3 regions of the Exiguobacterium sp. KKBO11 genome follow, and region 2 is predicted to be linked to each of the others. Evidence: riboswitches for the same ligand, from Rfam matches in the RefSeq annotation. Region 2 holds a riboswitch; each other region holds the start of a gene.

Region 1 (8,128 bases), on a different contig from region 2:
GAGCTCGACAGACTGTCGTCGATTGACCTTTCTTGACTGGACGACCGGATAACGATATCCCATGAATACCATGAACAGCACTTCAATCACGAGTAGAATACCGTACCCATGAATATAGCTAATGCCATGATCCCAGCCGAGCAGTTGTTTGAAACCGAAGACGAATAAGTAATACGCGAACACGTGAAAGACGATGACGATTTTCGCCGCAATTGCCGGAATTCGTTTCATGAAAATCCCCATTAATACGATGACGAGAATCGGAATGTTGAAAAAACCTGTGAATTGCCGGATCAAACTCCATAAGCCGTCCGGCGCGTACATCAAGAATGGTGCGATGACGAAAGAGATTAAAGCAACGATCGTTCCGAACCATTTACTGACACGAATCAAATGTTCATCACTCGCCTCTTTCGCAAACACCGGCTGATAGATATCGAGGACGAAAAGTGTTGCAATACTGTTTAGCAACGAGTTAAACGAACTGAAGACGGCTCCGAGTAAGACAGCCAAGAAAAATCCCATCAGCGAGACCGGCAGTAACTCCGTAATGAGTCGAGGATATGATAAATCACCGCTTGTTAGTGTGTTCCCATACAAGTGATAGGCAATGATCCCAGGAATCAGCATGAAGATTGGAACTAATAACTTTAAGAATCCTGTCATGAGGACGCCCTTCTGTCCTTCCTTCAAATCTTTTGCCCCGAGCACACGTTGAATGACATATTGATTGAGTGACCAATAAAATAAGTTCGCAAATAGGATACCCGTGAAAATCGAGAAGAACGGAACGGCATCGGTTGAGCTTCCGATTGCGTTCAGCTTCTCCGGTTGCACAGTCGCAATCGTCTTCATCCCTTGAAGTAAATTCCCATCACCCAGTGTGATAAAGCCGAGTACCGGAACTAGGAATCCAACGAAGACGAGCCCGATCCCGTTCAAGGTATCCGAGACAGCCACCGCACGTAGTCCTCCAAAAATCGCATAAATTGCTCCGATGATCCCGACGACCCAGACGACTAACCAAAGGGATTGCGTATAACTAAGACCAAATAGTTCCGGAACATCGAATAGCTGCAAGACAGCAATCCCACCCGAATAAAGCATCGAAGGAATCGTGACGCACATATATCCGAGTAAAAAGAGTAAGACTGTCATCCGGCGAACCGTCTCATCATACCGGTGACTTAAGTATTCTGGTAACGTCGAGATACCAAGCCCGAGAAACTTCGGGAGTAGATAAATCGCCATGATGATGGCAGCAAATCCCGCCGTGACTTCCCACGCCATACTCGACATGTTTCCCATGAAGGATTGTCCATTTAGTCCAATCAACTGTTCTGCCGACAAATTCGTCAGCAGTAGCGATCCGGCAATGAAAACGCCACTTAGCCCTCGTCCCGCTAAGAAGTATTCATCGACGCCTTGTGTTTTCCCACGCGTCAATCGGTAGGATATGTAAGCAACGAGCAACATGAAAAACGCTGCAGAACCTAATGTGAAAAATAATTCAGATGTAGTCATGCGTCTCCCCCTATTCTTTATTCATATTTCTATTTTTGAATACTTATTCATTGATTCCTTTTTTATACTTTTTCAAAACTATATTTTAGAGAACGTTTTCATTTAAGGGAATAAAAAACCTCCTTCATTTATAGAAGGTGGTTCCGATTGCAGAAAATGGACTGACTCAAAAAAAGAATGACGCGTCTTTTCACGCCCTTTCCTCATACGAGACACAAGCCAGTTTTCCCGCTCCAGTCGAGCAGGAAAACGGGTCTTGTTTGTCTCTGAAAGCGCAAAATTGCGCTTTTTCCTGTAGGAGTGGCGTGTAACGTGTCATTCTTTTTTATACCGTCAGGAGAATCAGAGAAGCGTTTTGTTCACTCGAAATCGCTTCCTAGGGAATAACAAGCAAGAGCGACCCTGCAGCGAAGCGATGCTTGTCCCTGGAAAAACGATTCGAAACGAACAAAAAAGCGCAATCTTTCTCATCAGACTCATCAGAGAAAAATTGCACTTTGTCTTCAATCTCAATCACCTTCATTTATAGAAGGTGGTTCACACATTATGATTGACGTGGATGTTCCGGGAAGTCCATCTCGTCATAACGAACGATCGACGTTCGATTTTTGAATTTATGTCCTAACCAGAAGGCAAGGAATAATGGAATACCAACATACGTTGCGGCAATTCCGACCCAATCGATTTGATCCGCAAGGAATGCTGCGTAGTTTTGACCAACGATGACGAGGAAACAAAGACCGAATGCGAACAGCGGACCAAACGGGAACGCTGGTGCAACATATGGTAAGTCTTTCAACGAGTGACCTTGTGCAAGGAATCCTTTACGGAAACGATAGTGACTGATTGCAATCCCGAGCCATGCGATGAAGCCTGTCATCCCCGAAGCATTGAGTAACCACAAGTAGACTTGTCCACCAAACATCGACGTCAAGAAACAGAGTGCACCGATTGCTCCTGTTGCGAGCAAAGCGTTACGCGGTACACCGTTTTTCGATACTTTCGCGAACAACTTCGGTGCATCCCCTTGGCGAGCAAGCGTATAAAGCATCCGAGTCGAAGCATACATACCTGAGTTTCCGGCAGATAGAACAGACGTCAAGATGACGGCGTTCATGAGTGCTGCTGAGAAGGCAAGACCCGCTTTTTCAAAGACAAGCGTAAACGGACTAACCGCTACGTCCGTAATGTCATTGGAAACCAAGTTCGGACTCGTATACGGAATGAGCATTCCGATGACGAAAATCGCGAAGACGTAGAAAAGCAAGATGCGCCAGAAGACTTGTTTGACTGCTTTTGGAACATTCTTTTTCGGATCTTCCGACTCACCCGCGGCAATCCCGACCAGTTCTGTACCTTGAAAACTGAATCCGGCAACGAGAATGATACCGATGACGGCAGGAATCCCACCGACGAACGGTGCATCGCCAAGTGCAAAGTTTTTAAAGCCAACCGGTGGCTCTGATGTAAAGACACCAAAAATCATCGCAACACCGACGACTAAGAAGACGATGACGGTAACGACTTTAATCATCGCAAACCAATACTCCGCTTCCCCGAATCCCTTAACGGAGAAGTAGTTCAAGCCAATCATGAGTAAGAGGAACAAGGCACTGAAATAAAATCCAGGAACATCCGGGAACCAATATGTCATGACGATTTGTGCTGCGACGAGCTCGACTGCGATCGTGACTGCCCAGTTGTACCAGTAGTTCCAGCCGAGCGCAAAGCCGAATGATGGATCGACGAATTTCGTTCCATAGGTCGAGAAGGATCCAGCGACCGGCATATACGCTGCCATTTCACCAAGACTTGTCATGAGGAAGTAGACCATCAGACCAACGATTGCATACGATAGGAGCGCCCCACCTGGTCCTGCTGCTGCGACGGAAGCACCGGACGCAATGAAGAGTCCTGTTCCGATCGCTCCACCGATGGCGATCATTGACATATGACGGGCTTGTAATCCACGTTTTAATCCTTCTGCTGTCGAATCTGTTGTTTGTTTCACATCTAGATTGTTCATTTCGTTCGCTTCTCTCTTTAATAAATTTTTGAGAGGACACTTTTTGAATGAAAAAACAAAAAGCGCCCTCATCTTCCAGATGGAAGATGAGAACGCAACATAATAAAATGGATGCGCCTCATTCTACCGTCGTGAAAGATAGCTCTCCACAAGTAGGTGATACCCGACTTGTGACAGTATTAGACCTATTTGATCTAATCCCAATCGATCATCTTCAAAGCGATGATTGATTTCGGCAATTCTTCCTTTCAGGTCACCTCATCTGTCGCTTGACGACATCCGTAACCGTACTCTTAAGAACTGCAACCTCCATCCCACTGGTTGAGTGAGAACTGAATTAAGTTAGTTATTACTACGCCATATTACACAAAACGCCACAAAATTGTCAATTGCCTTTTTCGAATCTGGGGTAGTCGATGGTAAAAATCCGATATGTTTAGTACACTAAATGGTAGAAGTCCACTGAGAGAAAGGATGCTGCTTGCATGCCACAGGAACGTGATTTGCTAACTTATCGACTCGAGGAACAAATGCGTGTCATTCTTCGTACCCTGCGACGTGAACTTAACCGGCTATTTGAAGGAACGGCGACCCGGAGTGAGTTTTTCATCTTACGAAGCCTTTCAGAAAATGGTCCTCAGCGCCCGACGCTTCTTGCGGAACAATTTGAGCTCGCGACGAGTCAAGTCACTGCTTTGACGGATAAGCTGTATAAACAAGGATATGTCACACGGACACGTTCGACGGAAGATCGTCGTTCAATCGTACTCGCTTTGACGGAGGACGGGGAACGTGCATTTCGGGATCTCGAAATCGTCCGGAAAAACTATTTACAAGACCGCTTCGGTACATTGACGGAAGAAGAGCTCGAAACGATGGTTCATGTCTTTGATAAAATTTTACAGACGATGGATGAGGATACCCTTACTTCATCTTCTTAAAAACGGTAGATTTTCTACCGTTTTTTCTATTTTGGTCTAAAGATTTCCCTCTGTCTAACCGTTATCTACTTGAGTATACTGGAAGTATATATATGGAAATCTGTTAGCTGGGGGAGTTGGGAGGATTTGTTGTCCATCATGAATCAATTCATCATTAACTTTTGTCTACTGTTCACAACGATTACTCTCTTGTTCTTACCGTTTCGGAATCAACCGCGTATTTCATTGAACTCCAAATGGAGCATTCGACTTATACTCGGAGCAGTCTCTGGTCTGATTGCGGTCTTATTAATGTTCAATGGGATCCAAATCGATGTCGCCCGTGTTGATTTACGTATCGTTCCCGTCGCGATCGCCATGCTGTTCGGTGGTTTCCCAAGCGCCATCGTTGCAGGAGCAATGATCATCGGGACACGTTACTTTTTAACACCAGTTGATCAAATGGAAGGATTTTATTTATCTACGCTGATCATCGTCTTATTCATCACGACGATTGGGATCATTCGTCGATTCGTCCATGTCTCGATGCGTCATTTTCAACTTATGGTGTTGGTCGGTATTCTCTATTCGTTACCCGCCATCTACATCTTGACGCACAGCTGGTCGACATTCTTTAAAATCTCGATTGCGTACGTCTTCTTTAATTTATTAGCTGGCTTTGTTGCCTTTCGATTACTGACGGAATTACGCCGTCACTTCGAAAACATCCAGTATCAGCAGAAACTCGCCATGACGGATGCTTTGACAGGGCTCGCCAATCGCCGTCGTCTGGATGACTCGCTATCGCTTGTCGGTTCGACCGATCAAGGCTATTCACTTGTGCTCATCGATATCGATTTCTTTAAGCATGTCAATGATACATATGGTCATGATGCGGGCGATGATGTGTTACGCCAACTCGGCATGACTCTCGCTTCCTTGACGCGTCCAGACGACCTCGTCGGACGGTACGGTGGTGAAGAATTTTTAATCATCTTACCAAGTACTTCGGCGAAAGAAGCGCAAAAAATAGCAGAACTAGCTCGGCTGACGGTCGCACGTAACCTGTTCCCGACAGCAGATGTACCTGATCTACAAATTACGATCTCACTTGGGATTTCACATTCCAGTGGTTCGCATACGTCACTTGAAGCATTACAACAGGCAGATAAAGCGTTGTATTATTCAAAAGAAAGTGGACGGAATCGGAGTACGATCTATACGAAAGAACTCGCATTCCGACAGGCTTAAACTGATTGGACACTTCCGCAGGGAAGTGTCTTTTTTACGTCCTCATTCCGTCTCTTTAGGAAAACCGATACTCTCAACCGTTCCAAAGACGATCATCCGACTTAATTGTTCTGCCATATACTCTGATGAATACGGTCGACCGTTTCGTAACCAAGAAATCAACAATCCCAACTGTCCACCAATGACATAGTTCAATAATAAGTCCCGATCGACGAACGTAGCTTCTTCTGTGATTTGCGGTCGAAACACAAGACGATAGTTATCTTTCAATGTATCGAGAAAACGGGAGATGAACGTTTTGATCGGTCCTTGAACGAGCATCGTTTGATAGAATAATTCATTTTCTTCGATATGAATGAACAAACGAGCAAAATAGCGACTCACCTGCTCGACTGTCGGAAAGACAGTTCCTGTACCCGTGATCCGAATTGCTTGTTCAAGTGCCTTCATTTGCTCCTCAACGATTTGGTCGAGCAAATCATACTTATCCGTATAGTGTGCGTAGAAGGTCGAACGGTTCACACCGGCTCCATCCGTCAGCATTTTGACAGTAATACTCGAGAAGCTGTGCGTCTTCAATAAACGAAATAATTCCATTGTAATACGGTCACGTGACCGTTTTGGTCGGGGATCACGGCTCTCATTCATCCATATTTCACTCCTTTTCCATCCTCTTTTCATTAATGAATCCGTTATCATCTATTTTTCCAACATTTTGTCGGAAATTGTCGGTTGTTTGTTAGCTAATGATCCATATAATTAACTATATTAATTACTCCTCCCCCCAGAGGAGTACTTTTTTTGAATCGATTGTACACAAGAAAGGATGCTAACACACCCATGAGTATGAAAAAATTATTGATCATCAATATCGTGACACTCATCGTTTTAATCGGTGGTGGTGTTGTCGGATACTACTATTACGATCAAGCAACGAGCTATGTCAAAACAGACAATGCGAAAATCGACGGTAAGATGATAACGGTTGCGAGCCCAAGCGCTGGTAAATTAACAGACTGGTCTGCGAAAACAGGCGAATCACTCGCCAGTGGAGCAACAGTCGGACACGTCATGACGGCACAAGCCGGACAAAAACCGACGGACCTCTCGGTTTCAATGCCCTCAAAAGCAACGATCGTTCAGTCGATGGCGACAAAGAACGGCTTCGTCGCAGCAGGTACACCTCTCGCCTATGGTTTTGACTTAAACGACCTTTGGGTCACAGCGAACATCGAAGAAACAGAAATCGATGAAATCAAAGTCGGACAAACAGTGGATGTCTATGTCGACAGCTATCCGGACACGACACTTTCTGGTGAAGTCGAGCAAATCGGTATGACGACGGCTTCCACGTTCTCAATGATGCCTTCTTCAAACGGAAACGCGAACTACACGAAAGTCGCACAAGTCATTCCAGTTAAAGTATCACTCTCGCAAGAAAAATCACTCGACATTCGACCTGGTATGAATGTGACCGTCCGCATTCATAAGGATTAAGGAGGGACGTTCATGTCTACTACCTTCTTGTTCGGATACAGTGCGTTCACGATTCTGATCATCATCGGCGTAAACTGGATTGCCCGTCGAAGTCGCTCATCCGACACGGCACTGGCGACGGACGGACCGACACTTGAGGAATCCCTCGAGACGGAACCGACGATGACCGTGACACCACCAGTCGCAGCACCTTCTAAACAGGTATCGACTGAAAACGTCAGTATTCCGAAAGTACTGACGGTCTTACTCATCGGTATGTTCATTGCTATTTTGAACCAAACGTTGATTAATGTCGCGTTACCAGTTCTGATCAATGACTTCAACGTGTCGACGTCCACTGCCCAGTGGTTGACGACGGGCTTCATGCTCGTTAACGGGATTTTGATTCCGATCAGTGCCTTTTTGATGCGAAGCTATACGTTCCGCCAGCTGTTCCTCGCTTCGATGACACTGTTTTTCTTCGGATCGGTCATCTGTTCGATGGCAATGAACTTCCCGGTCATGATGATCGGTCGTGTCGTTCAGGCAGCGGGGGCTGGTATCTTGATGCCACTCGGATCAAACGTCTTCATGACATTGTTCCCACCGCATAAGCGCGGTGCTGCCATGGGAATGCTCGGAATCGCGATGATTCTGGCTCCTGCTGTCGGACCTACGATCACGGGATATGTCATCCAAAACTATGACTGGCACGTCATGTTTTATGCGATGTCCTTCTTTGGATTAGTGACGTTGTTACTCGGTACGGCTTGGTTCCGCCTGACGCAGCCACTCTCGAAACCTTCTTTTGACGCACTGGGCGTCTTATTCAGTACGATCGGATTCGGGAGTCTCCTTTACGGATTCAGTGAAGCCGGGAATGACGGCTGGGATAGCCCGATCGTCATCAGCACGATCGTCATCGGCTTAA
Region 2 (8,128 bases):
AGGCAGTGACGAGACGGAAGAGGTCGAAGTCGTCAAGACGATCAACAGCATGGTGCCGATCTGGCGGAAGAACAAACGGGAATTGACAGACGAGGACTATAAGAACTTCTACCAAGAGAAGCGTTATGGTTTCGACACACCAGCGAAACACATTCATATCAGTGTCGACGGCGCTGTTCGTTATCAATCGATCTTATTCATTCCGGAGCAAGCGCCGTACGATTATTATTCGAAGGAATTTGAAAAGGGTCTTGAACTCTATGCCAACGGTGTCTTGATCATGGAAAAATGCAGCGACTTGTTGCCGGATCACTTCAGTTTCGTCAAAGGGATGGTCGACTCGGAAGACTTATCGCTCAACATCTCGCGTGAGTTACTGCAGCACGATCGTCAATTGAAATTGATCGCGAAAAACATCCAAAGTAAGATCAAGACACAACTCGAAGCACTTCTGCGCGAGGATCGTACGAAGTACGAAACGTTCTATCAAGCGTTCGGACGTCAGCTGAAGTTCGGTATGTATAATGATTACGGCATGCATAAAGAACAGGTGCAGGACCTCGTCCTCTTCTACTCAGCCAAGGAGAAGAAGTTGATCACACTCGCAGAATACGTCGCAGCGATGCCGGAAGATCAGGCACATATCTATTACGCTGCTGGTGAGAGTACGAATCGTCTGGATAAATTACCACAATCCGAGCTCGTTCGTGATAAAGGGTATGATATCTTGTACTTCACGGAAGAGATCGATGAGTTCGCGATTCAGATGCTCGTGACGTATAACGAGAAGACGTTCAAGTCGGTCACAAGCAGCGATTTAGGGATTGAAGCAGCAGAAGCGGAGACGACGGACGCACAAGCAGAGATGTTCCAAGCTATGCAGGAAGTGCTAAGTGGACAAGTCAAGGAAGTCAAAGCCTCAACGCGTCTCAAATCGCATCCCGTCTGTTTTGCGACGGACGGCGCCGTCTCGATCGAGATGGAGAAAATCCTGAAGGCGATGCCGAATAACGAAGGGGTAGAAGCGGTCAAGATTCTTGAATTGAATCCGTCACACGCAGTGTTCCACTCTCTTGAAACGGCATATCAAAACGATCGTTCGAAGTTCGAGCGCTATACAAAACTGATGTATCAACAAGCATTGCTTGTCGAAGGGCTTCCACTCGAGGATCCAGTAGCGTTCGCGAATGATGTGTGTTTATTGATGGTATGAAACGAATAGATGTAAAAAAGGCATTGGATGCGCGCATCCAATGCCTTTTCTCGTACAGTGTTACATTAATCTGTTTGTAAATCAGAAGCAGTTTCACCTTTTTTTGAGAGAACGTTCAAAACGACGACAAAGAGTACGAATGTAACTAAGGCTCCGATGAAACCGAAGACTGAAGACTCGGTGAAACCGATGACTAAATAACCGACTGCCGCAGTAACAGCACCGACTAGCGCATACGGTAACTGTGTCGCAACGTGATCGATGTGATGGGATCCAGCCCCTGTCGAACTTAGGATTGTCGTATCGGAAATCGGTGAACAATGGTCACCGAAGACAGATCCAGCAAGAACAGCAGCAAGCGTCGGTAACAAGAGTGAGGCATCAACAGCCATGACGAGATCCGCACCGATTGGCAACATGATTCCGAATGTGCCCCAACTTGTTCCTGTTGAGAATGCCATCAAGCCGGCAATCAAGAATAATAAGAATGGCAAGTACGAAGCAGAAATCGAGTTGCTGACGAAGCTCGCGAGATAGTCACCGGTTTTCATATCACCGATGACAGCGATGATCGTCCAAGCGAATAACAGAATCACGACTGCTGGCCACATCGAACGCATACCAGCGACAATACTTGCACGGTAATCGCGGCCCGGAATTTTCCGACCGATAAGCATCAGGAAGGCAACGATCAAACTAATGACGACACCTGTGACGAGGGAACGGGTGACGTCCGTTGCCTCAAATGCACCGATTAAAGTAAACGGGCGGTTGTCGGCTGCAAGTGCCTGAGCACCTGTTCCGAGTAACGCACTGATCGTAGCAATGACGAGAACGACGATCGGAACGACGAGATCCCGAACTTTTCCGTTCGTATGTTCGTTGACCTCTTTTGCCATTCCCATCGGTGTTCCTTTTGACGCATCAAAAAGTTCACCATTCGCGGCACGGCGTTCATGCTGTTTCATCGGTCCAACAGAGACGCCAGAGTAAGCGATGTAAAGTGTTAAAAGTAATGCGAAAATCGCATAGAAGTTCATTGGAACGATCATCATAAAGGCACTAAACGCTGAGTAATCCGTAATCGAGTGCGTCGTTAAGATACCGGCGATGATAGAGATGATGAATGCGCCCCAACTCGAAAGCGGACTGATGACACAAACAGGCGCAGCTGTTGAGTCAATCAAATAGGCAAGCTTCGCACGTGAGACACCACGGCGATCCGTTAACGGACGACTGACGTTGCCGACAGCGAGACTATTGAAGTAATCATCGATGAAAATTAGGATACCGAGTCCGAAGGCAACTAAGCGTGCACCACGCGCTGTCTTGACGTGCGTAGAAGCCCATTCACCGAAAGCGCGAGCGCCACCTGATGTCTGAATCAATGTGGAAAGGACGCCGAGCAATAACAAGAAAACAAGTAATAAGACGTTCCACTCGTTTAAGGCACCGTCCGCCCAAAAGAGGCTGAAGATGTTCTTGCCGAGATAGGTTACCGTATCGATCGGGTTAAAACGGTGAAGTAACAGGGCACCGACGAGAATGCCGACACCTAACGAAAGAACGACCTTTCGGGTAAAAATGGCTAATAAGATAGCTAGTAAAGCAGGTACAAGGGCAATAATGGAATCTGAATAGTTGACCATGAAAAATATCCTCCTCTTTAATAAATGGCTTAAAGATGAGACCCCGCGGCACAAAAAAAGCAAGGGCACCGGCAACAAAGCCGACACCCTCGCTGGATGCGTCTTTCTTAGCCGAATTGGAGCGCTCCATACAATTGTTATGTATGGCAATCGATCGGGTGTTTCCCGAATCGACCAACGACGATATGCTCGACACATACTGTCATTTCGGCGATGTCACCTTTCCTGTAGTCGTCTTCGTTGTCATCCTCGGACCAAGTACTGATTGAAATCGCGCCTCTACCTCATCGATAGAATAGTCATATTCTGTTCTTATGGACACTTTATCATGTATTTCAGAAGCGATTCAACCATATATTCTGATAATTTAAGATAAAGTTGTTTATTCAGCAAAATATTGAATGAGCTGTTTCATCAAATAGGCTTGGTTTTCCTCGAATTGTTTTTTTCGATGACCGTTCGCGCCAGATGGGTGGGGGAATCCGGAAAGAAGCTGATGCTGTTCGATTCGTCCATCATGAATCAATCCACGGACTTGCGTCTCGACGACCCGACCGAGCGGAAGCAATAACGCTGGTTTTTGTAACTGATTGATCTCAGCGACGAAGTGTTCTTCCGCGTAGTGCCTTAATAAAGGGCTACGATTGATCTTCGGTTGATGACCCGAGTAATTCTTTTCGCGATAAAAGACGGGTTGCTTTAACAGTGACGTTGGATGCAATAATTTCTGATGTTGATGAAATAAGCTAGCCGTCGTCTCGATTCCGAGCAATGCTGGAAGCTCGAGTGTATCAAGCATCTGGACGAGATTACGTCGCATCGTTCCAGCAAAGCTTGCTGTATATTTGACGAGGCGTGCCGTCTCTTCTAATGAAACACCATGATGGAGGGCATCCGTCGCTTCTTCGAAAGCGATTCGCATCTGTTCAAAACCTGGTGTGATCCCGATGATGACGACTTTTGCTTCAGTATTGACATATTCGCCAATCGGAGAGTAATAGACGGTCAGCTCGTTCTCCTGTTGCAATAAAAAATCGTCCGTCCATAATTCATCACGTCGTAACGTACGATCGTCAGGTAAGCTACGAATGGCTTGTTCAAATATAGTTAATGAATTCATGAAGGACCCTCTCTCTCTGTAATGGCACTATGATAACAAATAATACCATTTGTGACAATTCGACCCTTTCACTATTTGTGTATAGGTATATAAAAAAGGACTCGATACGAGTCCTTTTCGTGCATCATGCGCGTTCTTTGACCGAAGCGACTTCATATGTCAGAATCTCGCTGCCGAGCATTGGCGATTCTCCTGCCTCACTACTCGCAGGTCGACTATGTGACGCTTTGAAATCGTCACTCTCCCGCCACGCTTGAAAACTCTTCATATCTTCCCAGTGCATGTTGACGTTCATTTCATCGTGTTCTTCGATGTTTTGCGTCAATAAGACCTCAACACGGATGAATCCGTCCATCGTATCAAGTCCACTTGGACGTGTAAAACGAGGAGCGAGAGCTGCAGCCATCCCTTTTTTGACTTTAATCCGGTTCGTAACGACGATCATCATAAAATCCCCTTTCAAAAAACGAGTAACGTACTTCTTCAGTATAGTACGATGAGGGAAAGAATGCCGGAAAGAAGGAACAAAAGACGATGAATGAACAGGAATATGATCAACGATTACGAATTGAGACCATTGAGATGCAACACCTTTATGGTGTGTTTAGTCACTACAATCGCTATGAACCGACGCCTTATGCGGCACTCAGCGAATTATGCGAAACCTATCCGTTTCAAAAAGAGGATATTGTCATCGATTTCGGGTGTGGGAAAGGGCGTTTAAACTTTTACTTACACGATCGTTTTGACTGTTCCGTCATCGGAATCGAGATGAACGGACAATTTTACGAGGACGCACTTCGGAATATGGCGAACTACCAAAGTCGACGGAAGCGGCGTTCCGGAAGTTTGCGATTCGAACAGACGTATGCCGAGCAGTATACCATTCCGGATGAGGCGAATAAGTTTTATTTCTTTAATCCATTCTCTTCACAAATTTTCATGAAAGTGATCGATCACATTTTAAGTTCGGTCGAACGTTCCCCGCGTTCGGTTGATCTCATCTTGTATTACCCGACCGATGAATACCGGGAGTACTTGGAGCGCCATACCGTATTCGAGCAAATCGATGAGATTCGATTACGAGACCTCTATGAAAAAAATCATGACGAGCGGTTCGTCATCTATCGCTTTGATCCGAACAAACTGCTTCAAAACGGGTATGAATACAGTGAGGAAAGAAATAAAAGATAGGGAGGTCGGATGATGATCCGTTTGGAGCATGTGACGAAGGAATTTGCGCCGGGGCGTGGGATATTCGATGTCAGTTTTACAGTTGATCCGGGTACGATATTCGGTTTCATCGGACCAAACGGATCTGGAAAATCAACGACACTCCGACATTTGATGGGACTACTGGCGGCGGATGGTGGAAAGGCGACGATCGGTGGTTTTGATTGCTGGAATCAAAGTAAAGAAGTGAAGAAATTGGTCGGTTATTTGCCAGGGGAGATTAGTTTACCTGGAGACATGACGGGAGCAGACATGCTGGATTTGATGCAACGACTACACGGTAGCGATCCGGCACGGCGACAACTGTTGTTGAAACGATTTCCTTTTGAGACGAAGACGAAAATCCGCAAGATGTCAAAAGGGATGAAACAAAAATTGGCACTTGTCGGTTGCTTCATGAAGGATGCACCCGTCTATCTACTTGATGAGCCGACCAGTGGACTCGATCCTTTGATGCAAGAGCGTTTTTTAGAGTGGATCGAACAGGAGAAGCATGCTGGAAAAGCGATTCTAATGAGTTCACACCATTTTCCGGAGATGGAAAAATCGTGCGATCGAGCGGCTTTAATCAAAACAGGGCGCATCATCGTCGAATCGGATATTCATGAGTTGGTTCGATCGAGTCGAAAGACGTACACGATCGTCTTCCGAACGGAGGTGGAAGCAGCACAGTTCGCGATGCAAGTCGGTGTTGAACCGAAGCGGACAGAAGTCAGTTTTCAAACGGATGAGACGCTGAGCTTGAATCAGGCGATCGCTTATTTAACGCAGTACGATGTACGGCTGATTCGTCCGTCAGCAGATGATTTAGAACAGGTCTTCTTGCATTATTATGGAGAGGAGGAATCGTCGTGATATTGCTGATCCGCTCTTTATTCAAGCAGGTTAGAAAGCCCGTGCTTGCTTATGCGATTGGAACGAGTCTCTACTTATTGATGCTTGCGTTGCTTTATCCATCGATGATGAAGACCGGTTTACTAGAAGCAAAACTAGAAGCGTTACCTCCAGAAGTCTTAAAAGCATTTCAATACGATAAGGTGACAGGGTTCGAGAATGTACTGGATCTGCTCGGGGGAAACTATTATGGACTGATTTTTCAAGTCATTGCGAGTCTATTCTTGCTCTCATTAGCAGCGCGACTCGTTGCGCGACCAATCGACAATGGAGAGCTGATCGTCTATCTCGCAGCCCCGATCACCCGGAATGCGTATACGTTTGCTGTTGCGATCGTCATGGGTATCGCAAGTATGGTTCTCGTAGGACTGAATGGACTTGTCTTGATGGTATCCGACTGGTGGATGACAGATATTTCGATCAATGACGTCATCTTATGGCGGATTCAACTCAATGCGCTATTGTTACTCTTCGCGATCGGTGCCTTTACGTTATTCGTTGCGACGTTATTTGACGAAGAACGTCGTGCTTTTTCGCTTGCTGGTAGTGTGCTTGTCCTATCGATCGTCTTGACGATTCTGTCGGAACTAAGTGACAAGACGGAGTGGCTCCGTTATCTATCCGTCTTCTCCTTATTCAATACGACGCAATTACTAGAAGGAACGGATCATTTTCTTCTTCATTCCATTCTTTTACTTGTCCTCTGTCTTGTGTTCTTGACTGGAGCAGTTGTTCAATTCGGACGTCGGAGTCTGTCGATTTGATCGAAAGTGGCGCAAAAACTTTACAGAAAGTGAACATTTAGGATTTGAACGTTGCGTCACGCGCTGATTTTTACTAAGATAAAGGAATGTTGTAGTTCTGGAAAAAGAAATGAGGTCTTTCGAAATGAATAAACCATCCATTTATGGATTAACGCTTGAGCAGATGACAGAATGGTTATCGAATCAAGGGCACAAACCATTCCGTGCCAAACAAGTATGGGATTGGCTCTACCGTAAACGTGTCACGACTTTCGCGGAAATGACGAATGTCAACAAGGATTGCCTTGAGTTGTTAGATCAGAGTTTTACGATTGACTCGATGACAGAAGCGGTCAAGCAAGAATCAGCAGACGGAACAATCAAGTTCCTTTTCAAATTATATGATGGCAACTTGATTGAAACGGTTTTGATGCGTCATAAATACGGTCTTTCTGTCTGTGTTACGACACAGGTCGGCTGTAACATCGGCTGTAGCTTCTGTGCAAGTGGTCTTATCAAGAAGAGCCGCGACTTGTCAGCAGGCGAAATCGTTGAGCAGATCATGAACGTTCAACATCACCTCGATGCAGTCGGTAACGAAGAACGTGTCAGCCACGTCGTCGTCATGGGTATCGGTGAACCGTTCGATAACTTCGACAACATGGTTGACTTCTTGAACGTCATCAAGGACCACAATGGTCTTGCGATCGGTGCACGTCACATCACGGTTTCAACAAGTGGTTTGGCAGACAAGATCTACAAGTTCGCTGACTTGAAACTCCAAGTCAACTTAGCCATCTCGCTTCACGCACCAAACAATGAATTGCGTACGCAAATCATGAAAATCAACCGGGCGATCCCGCTTGAGAAATTGATGCCAGCGATCGATTATTACGTTCAAACGACGAACCGTAAAATCACGATCGAGTACATCTTGCTTCGTGGCGTCAACGACCAAAAAGAACACGCAGTCGAACTCGCAAAACTGTTCGAAGACAAACGTCACCTGACGTATGTCAACTTGATTCCGTACAACCCAGTCGATGAGCACGGTCAATATCAGCGCAGTACGTCTGAAGATATCACGACGTTCTACGATACGTTGAAAAAGAACGGCTTGAACTGTGGTGTTCGTCTCGAGCACGGAACAGACATCGATGCGGCATGTGGTCAATTACGTAGTAAGCAAATCAAAAAAGATAAAGTAGCATCCAAATAATTCGTTGGGCTTCTCATCGTTTCGGTGGGAAGCTTTTTTTACGATAAGAAATGAGGA
Region 3 (8,128 bases), on a different contig from region 2:
AAATCTTTGATTCATCTGATCCGAACGCTGTAGCGCCTTCGATCGTCAAGCCCGCCAAATCGCCGTTGACGTAAAGTTTTACGGGTGTTTGTTTTTTAGCATCTTTAATGAATTTAGCAATTTCGTAAGCATCAGTGAGTAACATGTGAATCCTCCTGTGTGTAGAGCGTCTCTAATGTATAGAGTCCCGCTGTTTTTTGAATGAGTGCCTCAGCTGCTTTGATCGCACCAGAAGCAAATACTTTTTTCGATAATGCCGTATGTTTGATTTCAATCAATTCGTCGACACCTGCGAATAAGACTTCGTGTTCTCCGAAGATCGTTCCACCGCGCATCGCGTGCATCCCGATCTCGTTCGTCTCTCGCTTTTGCCGCGTCTGTGACCGGTCATATACCGGTGTGACGTCACGTGCCGTCTGAATCGTTTGCAATAACAACTCCGCTGTTCCGCTTGGCGCATCGACTTTTTGGTTGTGATGTTTCTCGAGCAATTCGATGTCGTACGCTCCTGCTAGTGGTACGAGTGTCTTCAGCAGTTGCTGCACCATCGCGATGCCGTACGACATGTTGTACGACTGGAAGATCGGAATTTCTTTTGCGGCGTCCTTGATCGATGCCAGTTCCGCCTCCGAAAAACCAGTCGTCGCGATGACGAGTGGTGTTTTTGTCGCCAGCCCATATGCGAGCAGATCCGGTAGCAAACTCGGATGCGAGAAGTCGATGATCGCATCGACCGTTTCTGACATCTCCGTTAGCTCGGCATATGAAGCGATCGTATCGGATGACTTCGTCCGGTCAACGATCGCTACGACACTTTGTGGTGCGAGTTCGACGACGTATTGTCCTGTCGCCCCATAACCGTGTAACGCGAGTTTCATCGAACCACCCCTTTGTAAGCCCGCATCGTTTCGAGTAAGTGGGCGTGCCCCGCTTCCGATTGACGGACGAGCGGCAAGCGCGGCGCACCGACAGCAAAGCCGAGTTCTTCAAGAGATGCTTTAACTGGAATCGGATTGACATCACTGAACAAGGCACCGATGACCGGTAACAAGTCTGCCTGAATCCGGCGTGCCGTGACGAGATCTTGCGCTAGTAACGCCTCAGCAAGTGCTTGTGTCTCTGCCGGGTACGGGTTCGAAAGAACTGAGATGACGCCTTGTGCCCCCCATGCCATGTACGGCAGGATTTGATCATCATTTCCACAGAAGACCGCGAAATCTTCCGGAATCGCCGCCATCAGTTCACCCATGAAGCTGACGTCTCCACTCGCCTCCTTAAACGCTTGGATTCGTGGATGACGTGCTAACGTCACTGCTGTTTCGACTGCGATCGCAACGCCTGTCCGCGACGGAACGTTGTACAGCATGATTGGTAATTCGGTTGCATCAGCGACCGCCGTGAAATGTGCGACGAGACCCGCTTGCGATGTTTTATTGTAGTACGGTGTGACGAGCATCGCTGCGTCCGCACCGAGGCGCTCTGCGAGTAACGTCTTCTCGATTGTTGCTGCCGTGTTGTTCGAACCCGTTCCGGCAATGACTGGTACTCGTCCTGCCGTGATTTGAACGGCAGTCGTCAGTAGTTGTTCGAATTCCGTGTTCGTCAGTGTCGAACCTTCTCCTGTCGTTCCTCCGACGACAAGCGCCTGAATTCCTGCTGCGAGTTGTTGCTCGATCAAGCGTTCGAATACGTGTAGATCCAACTCGCCTGCTTCATTAAATGGTGTGACGAGCGCTGTACCTGCTCCTTTGAACATGAAGAACTCCTCCTTTTTTATGAATGAATCGACTGTTCGATTGCTTGGCGTGCGACTTGTACGGCATTCGAGGCGGCACCTTTTCGAATGTTGTCGGCTACACACCAGAGATGGAACGTGTTCGCGAGACTATCATCTTGTCGAATCCGACCGACGTAGACGTCGTCCGTACCACTTGCATCGAGTGGCATCGGATAACGCGTATTCGCGACATCATCGATGAGGACGACGCCCGGTGCGCCTTCAAGTGCTTCACGGATCGCTGCAACCGTCGTCGGCTGCGTAAACGTGACGTTGATCGCAACCGAGTGAGAATTCGTGACTGGAACACGCACACATGTCGCACTGACTGGTAGTGCTGGAAGATTGAAGATTTTCCGTGTTTCGTCAATCATCTTCTGCTCTTCTTTCGTATAGCCGTTCTCAAGGAACACATCGATATGTGGCAAGATGTTATCGTGAATCGGATGCGGATAATTGACGGGCTCTTCTCCGCGTGCTCCACGTGCCAGATCCTCGATTCCTTTTTGACCAGAACCGGATACGGCCTGATACGTCGTATAGTTGACACGCTCGAATCCCAGTGACTGGAGCGGTGCTAAGGCTACGACGGATTGAATCGTCGAACAGTTCGGATTTGCGATCAAGCGGTCCGTCGCTTGAATCGCTTGTGGATTGACTTCTGGCACGACAAGCGGAATCGTCTCCTGCATCCGGAAAGCACTTGAATTATCAACGACGAGTGTTCCGTTTTCAGCTAGTAACGGGGCATATTGTTCACTGATCGTTCCGCCCGCCGCGAACAACGCGACATCAATCCCGTCTTCCGTGATATTTGGTGTCAGCGCTTGGATCGTGATGGCTTCTCCCTTGAACTGTACCGTGTTCCCTGCTGAACGAGCAGAAGCGTAAGCGGACAGGCGGCTGACCGGGAAGTCCAGTTCGGCTAGTACTTGTAACATTTTTTGACCGACGGCGCCGGTTGCTCCAATGACTGCTACATGATACATCCTGTTTTCCTCCTTATAACTCGAACGCGTTTGCAATCGCTGCAACCGTCCGTTCAATATCTGCTTGTGCAATCGTGTATGAGATGCTGATTTCTGAAGTCGTAACTTGATAGAACGGAATGTTCTCTGCTCGGAAGATTGCGAACAATTTCGAAGCGACACCTGTTGCATCCCGCATCCCGATTCCGACGACAGATAATTTCGCGTGTTGATTATGGCGATCGACCTTGACTGTCGTGAAGCGATCCATGATGTCTTTCAATGCTTCATCGAGGAACTCTTCCTCATCGAGTGGACATGAGAACGATAAGAAAATGTCACTGTCGAACGTCGTTTGACTGATCATGTCGATGTTGACGTGGCGATTGGATAACAGTTCGAAGATATCGGCTACTGCTGCATTCGTTTGCGGTACGTGTTTGATTGATACCGTCAAGACGTTCTTCGTCACACTGACACTCGTCACCGCTTTTTGTTCCATTGTTTCCGTCGCTTCCATGATCCATGTTCCCCTTTTCGATTCAAGTGTTTTCCCGACGAAGATGTGTACGCCGTATTTTTTTCCTAGTTCGACACTTCGCATTTCCATGACCTTCGACCCGAGGGCGCTCATCTCCATCATCTCATCATACGAGATATGTGGAATCGGTTGAGCGGCGGCATGGATTCGCGGATCAGCTGTATAGACACCGTCGACATCGGTATAAATTTCGCACCGTTTATCAAGGACTGCCGCAAGGGCAACTGCCGTTGTATCCGACCCACCCCGTCCAAGCGTCGTGACATCACCGAGTTCGTTGACACCTTGGAATCCGGCGACGATGACGACATCGTACGTTTCGAGTTTTTGTCGTAACAGATCTCCATCGATCTGTTTGATCTTACTTTTCGTATGCACGCCCATCGTGCTGATTCCTGCTTGAGCGCCTGTTTGCGATAACGCTTTGACACCGAGCGAGTTGAGGGCGATGCTGAGTAATGAAATCGTCTGTTCTTCTCCGATGGCAAGCAGTCGATCGAGTTCTCTTCGCTCGGGGCGATCCGTGATGGCTTGCGCCTGAGCGATCAAAGAATCTGTCATCTTGCCCATCGCCGAAACGACGACGACGAGTTTTTCACCTTCGGCTGCGCGACTCTTCAAATAATTCGCAATAGACTGAATCTGTTCGACAGTCGCAACCGAGCTTCCACCAAATTTAAGTACAGTTGTCACAATCCTATCTCCTTTGTCCCGATACAGAAAAAAAACGACGGGCCGGTAGGAGCGTTCCTACGGCCCGTCGTTATCACGATCGGACAAACGAAGACAAAGTCATTCGTTCTTTTACGTAAGATAGCGCTCCGAAACATCGGTTTCGGCAGTACAACGGATCTTAACCGTTGTACCAGCAAACAAGAAGAAGCATCTTCTCGTTCACTTCGGCGGACTTCCCCTTTCACATCATTCGGCATGCTTGCCTTCAAGAATGATGCTACTCATGTCATCCGCGCCTCTATCTGTCGGTTGTTAGTTACAGTTATAGCAGACATCTTTTGTTAAATCCAGTCATTTGACTGTTTTTTTTCAAAATTCGTCAATTCGCAAGATGCTGTTTCGCGAGTTCGAGTTGCTCCGACACGGCAGCAAACCCTGTCCCGCCGTAGCTAGTCCGGCGTGCTACTGCTTGAACCGGATCGAGGAGCGGATAGACGTCTTCTGTGATATCAGGATGGAACGTTTGATACGTCTCGAGGTTCAAATCCTTCAGGAAACAACCGTTCTGCACACAGTAAAGGACGGCTTTGCCGACGATTTCATGCGCTTCCCGGAACGGTATGCCTTTCGTTACAAGGTAGTCAGCGAGTTCCGTTGCATTCGAGAAGTCTTGCATTGTCGCCTTCTTGAGCGCTTCGGTCTTAAACGTCGCAGATTCAATCATTCCGGTGAAGATTTGAACGGATTGGAGAACGGTATCTGCTGTATCAAAGACCCCTTCCTTATCCTCTTGCATGTCTTTGTTGTAAGCGAGTGGTAATGCCTTCATCGTCGTCAAGAAGCCCATCAGATTGCCGTAGACGCGCCCCGTTTTCCCACGAATCAATTCAGCGAAATCAGGATTTTTCTTCTGTGGCATCATGCTCGACCCTGTCGAGAAAGCATCAGACAACTCGATGAAGCCAAATTCTTGCGATGCCCAGATGATGATTTCTTCACAAAAACGCGAGAGATGCATCATGACGGTCGAGGCGATCCCGAGGTATTCGATGACGAAATCGCGGTCGGAGACAGCGTCGAGACTGTTCGGATAGATTGACTCAAAACCGAGCAACTCGGCAGAACGGAAACGATCGATTGGGAATGTCGTCCCCGCGAGCGCGCCTGCCCCGAGCGGAGATTTTCGGATCCGCTTTTGATTATCCGTCAACCGTTCGACATCACGTTCGAACATCCAGAAATAAGCGAGCAAGTGATGCGCAAGCGAGATCGGTTGTGCCCGTTGCAAATGCGTATAACCTGGCATGACCGTCTCGATATGTTGTTCAGCTTGTTCCGTGATAACCGATTGGAGCTCGCGTAATGCCGTCGTCAACGCTTCAACATGTTGTTCCATCCATAGATGTAAATCCGTTGCGACCTGGTCATTTCGGCTCCGTGCCGTATGCAGTTTTCCTGCAACCGGACCAATCTGTTCCGTCAATAGACGCTCGAGATTCATGTGAATGTCTTCATCTGCTAGCGTATACACATGATCCGCTAACGTCGTTTCCAGTTGCTTCAGTCCTTGCTCGATTTGTGTCCACTCGTCTTGAGCGAGGATCCCTTGTTCAAATAGCATCTGCGCGTGTGCGAGACTGCCTTTTAAATCGGCGCTCGTTAATTTTTGATCGAACGTGATCGATGCTCCGAAGGCTTCCGCTTGAGCGGAAGCACTTTCCGTAAAACGTCCACCCCAGAGTTTGGTCATTTCGTTACACCCGCCTGACGATGTACGCTCGCATGAGTCGAAACGGCAAGTCCGTGTAATTTGATGAAGCCTTTTGCTGCTTCATGATCGAACGCGTCTTCTTTCGTATACGTCGCAAGTTTCTCATCGTAGAGTGAGACAGCGGACTGACGACCTGTCACGGTTGCGTTTCCTTTGAACAGTTTAACGCGAACTTCTCCTGTGACGTCCTGTTGTGTCGCCGTCAGGAATGCTTTCAAGCCTTTCGTCAATGGTGCATGGAAGAGACCGTTATAGATCGTTTCTGCGTATTGTTTGCTGAGAAGTGGTTTGAAATGTGCGACGTCCTTCGTCAATGTAATCGTCTCGAGTGCAGCGTGCGCTTTGAGTAACACTGTTGCGCCTGGACACTCATAGACTTCCCGCGATTTGATACCGACGAGACGGTTCTCGACGTGGTCGATCCGTCCGACCCCATGTGCACCAGCGATGATGTTCAGTTCCGTGATCAGTTTCGCCAGTGGATACGTCGTTCCGTTGATCGAGACCGGAACACCTGCTTCAAAGCCAATGATGACTTCTTCTGCCTGATCCGGTGCGTCTTCTGGCGCTACTGTTAACGCGTAAGCGTCTTGCGGTGGCTCTGTCCAAGGGTTTTCTAGGACGCCACACTCGTTACTCCGTCCCCAGAGGTTCATGTCGATTGAGTATGGGCTGTCGAGGTTGATCGGGATCGGCACGTTGTTTTCTTTCGCATAGGCGATCTCTTCTTCCCGTGACCATTTCCATTCCCGAACCGGTGCGATGACTTCGAGTGATGGATCAAGTGCTGCGACCGAAACTTCGAACCGGACTTGGTCGTTCCCTTTTCCGGTACATCCGTGAGCGACCGCCGTTGCACCATGTTGATGCGCGACTTCGACGAGCTTTTCTGCGATCAACGGACGCGAAAGCGCTGAAATCAACGGATAGGCATTTTCGTAATGCGCGCCATATTGAAGTGCCGGCAAGACGAAGTCTTGTGCGAATTCTTCTTTTACATCGAGGACGATCGATTCGATTGCACCGACGAGGAGTGCTTTTTCTTTAATGACGGATAAATCTTTTCCTTCTCCGACATCCATGCATAAGGCAATGACGTCATAGTCCTTGCTCAACCATTTGATGGCTACCGATGTATCAAGTCCCCCAGAGTACGCTAAGATCAATTTTTGTTTCGACATGTATAATTCCCTCCTGGTTTTAAATTCATCTGTCTGTATAAAAATTCATTATGAATTATATATATACATAGAAAACAAAAAAAAGAAACCCTTTTTGCAGGATTTCTTTCAAAATGACTTACATTTTTTTCTCCATCGTTCGGTGCGGGATGCCCGCATCATCGAATTCATCGGAGACGATCGTATACCCGAGTCCTTGATAAAACGGGATTGCTTGAACTTGTGCGCCGAGTGTTAGCAATTGCTTCCCTTCGCGACGTGCGACTCGTTCCATCGCCTGCATCAACTCGCCACCGTATCCTTTTCCTCGCGCTGTCGCTAGCGTCGCGACACGCTCTACCTTCATCCGTTGGTCGTCATATGGACGGGTACGACCCGTTGCGACCGGTCGACTCTGCTCATCGAGGACAAGCAGATGAATCGCTGTCTCATCGTGTGTATCGTATTCAAGATGGCGTGGTACGCCTTGTTCCTCGACGAAGACACGCTCCCGGATCATCCGGACGGCTTGATGTTGTTCTGCTGTACGTACTTGAATGACTGTCATGACTGATATTCCTCCCGTAATCGATCGACATATGCCATCGCATCATCCCGATTCGTAAATTGTGCCTGTGCCTGAACCGCACTTCCTCCGCCTCGCCCATTGAATGCTTGAACATGTGCTTTAGCGAACTTCCCGAGATGGGGTTCACCTGGACTACTCATCAGTAGCTTGTTCGTCGTCGCATTCCAGACGACGCCGACGCGTCCCGCTTCTTGAATCGCTTTAGCAAGTTGCTCGGATATTTTGATTTCTTCATCCAGATGTTCAAACACAAGAATGCCTTCTTGTTGTTCTAAAGCGTGAGCGAGTGTGAACGTTGCAAGTTGTTCCTGGGCGTGTTCGACCTGTTTCGTTAAGCGTTTCTGCTCTTCTTGTAACGCTTGGACGGCTTCTAGCATTTGAACTGGTTTGACCGACAAGGCTTGCGCCGCTTCCCGTAAGGCTCGTCGTTCTGCCTGAACGAGTTGGTATGCCCGTTCTTTTGCGACATAGGACAGACGAATATTTCCACGAACCCGCTCGACTCCGGTAAAGAGAATCGACTCGAGCTGTGCCGTTGAATCAAGATGCGTCCCACCACAGGCACTATAATCGAGTGTGCCGATTTGAACGACACGAATTCGTCCTTCAACTTGTGGTGTTTTTCGTAATGGTAAGCGTAGCGCTTC

Evidence for each region. A riboswitch is a leader RNA that binds a small molecule or an ion and turns the genes downstream of it on or off. The one in region 2 is predicted to bind lysine.
Region 1: linked by a shared signal. The riboswitch ahead of AYO36_RS11410 (amino acid permease) and the one ahead of AYO36_RS13650 (Na+/H+ antiporter NhaC family protein) in region 2 are both predicted to bind lysine.
Region 3: linked by a shared signal. The riboswitch ahead of AYO36_RS14960 (aspartate kinase) and the one ahead of AYO36_RS13650 (Na+/H+ antiporter NhaC family protein) in region 2 are both predicted to bind lysine.

Annotation. Positions count from the first base shown of each region.
Region 1 is NZ_LUCU01000033.1:63,577-71,704, reverse strand. Features, by position in the region: gene AYO36_RS11415 (solute:sodium symporter family transporter) at 1-1,524, opposite strand, end outside; gene AYO36_RS11410 (amino acid permease) at 2,069-3,550, opposite strand; lysine riboswitch at 3,682-3,870, opposite strand; gene AYO36_RS11405 (MarR family winged helix-turn-helix transcriptional regulator) at 4,036-4,491, shown strand; gene AYO36_RS11400 (diguanylate cyclase) at 4,630-5,721, shown strand; gene AYO36_RS11395 (TetR/AcrR family transcriptional regulator) at 5,764-6,369, opposite strand; gene AYO36_RS11390 (HlyD family secretion protein) at 6,562-7,218, shown strand; gene AYO36_RS11385 (DHA2 family efflux MFS transporter permease subunit) at 7,231-8,128, shown strand, end outside.
Region 2 is NZ_LUCU01000044.1:174,237-182,364, reverse strand. Features, by position in the region: gene htpG (molecular chaperone HtpG) at 1-1,213, shown strand, start outside; gene AYO36_RS13650 (Na+/H+ antiporter NhaC family protein) at 1,279-2,862, opposite strand; lysine riboswitch at 2,974-3,152, opposite strand; gene AYO36_RS13645 (uracil-DNA glycosylase family protein) at 3,245-3,982, opposite strand; gene AYO36_RS13640 (heme oxygenase) at 4,107-4,427, opposite strand; gene AYO36_RS13635 (methyltransferase) at 4,517-5,176, shown strand; gene AYO36_RS13630 (ABC transporter ATP-binding protein) at 5,186-6,070, shown strand; gene AYO36_RS13625 (ABC transporter permease subunit) at 6,067-6,873, shown strand; gene rlmN (dual-specificity RNA methyltransferase RlmN) at 6,998-8,071, shown strand.
Region 3 is NZ_LUCU01000055.1:174,213-182,340, forward strand. Features, by position in the region: gene dapD (2,3,4,5-tetrahydropyridine-2,6-dicarboxylate N-acetyltransferase) at 1-145, opposite strand, end outside; gene dapB (4-hydroxy-tetrahydrodipicolinate reductase) at 132-878, opposite strand; gene dapA (4-hydroxy-tetrahydrodipicolinate synthase) at 875-1,756, opposite strand; gene AYO36_RS14955 (aspartate-semialdehyde dehydrogenase) at 1,774-2,766, opposite strand; gene AYO36_RS14960 (aspartate kinase) at 2,780-3,979, opposite strand; lysine riboswitch at 4,093-4,270, opposite strand; gene argH (argininosuccinate lyase) at 4,341-5,711, opposite strand; gene AYO36_RS14970 (argininosuccinate synthase) at 5,708-6,913, opposite strand; gene AYO36_RS14975 (GNAT family N-acetyltransferase) at 7,032-7,460, opposite strand; gene AYO36_RS14980 (alanyl-tRNA editing protein) at 7,457-8,128, opposite strand, start outside.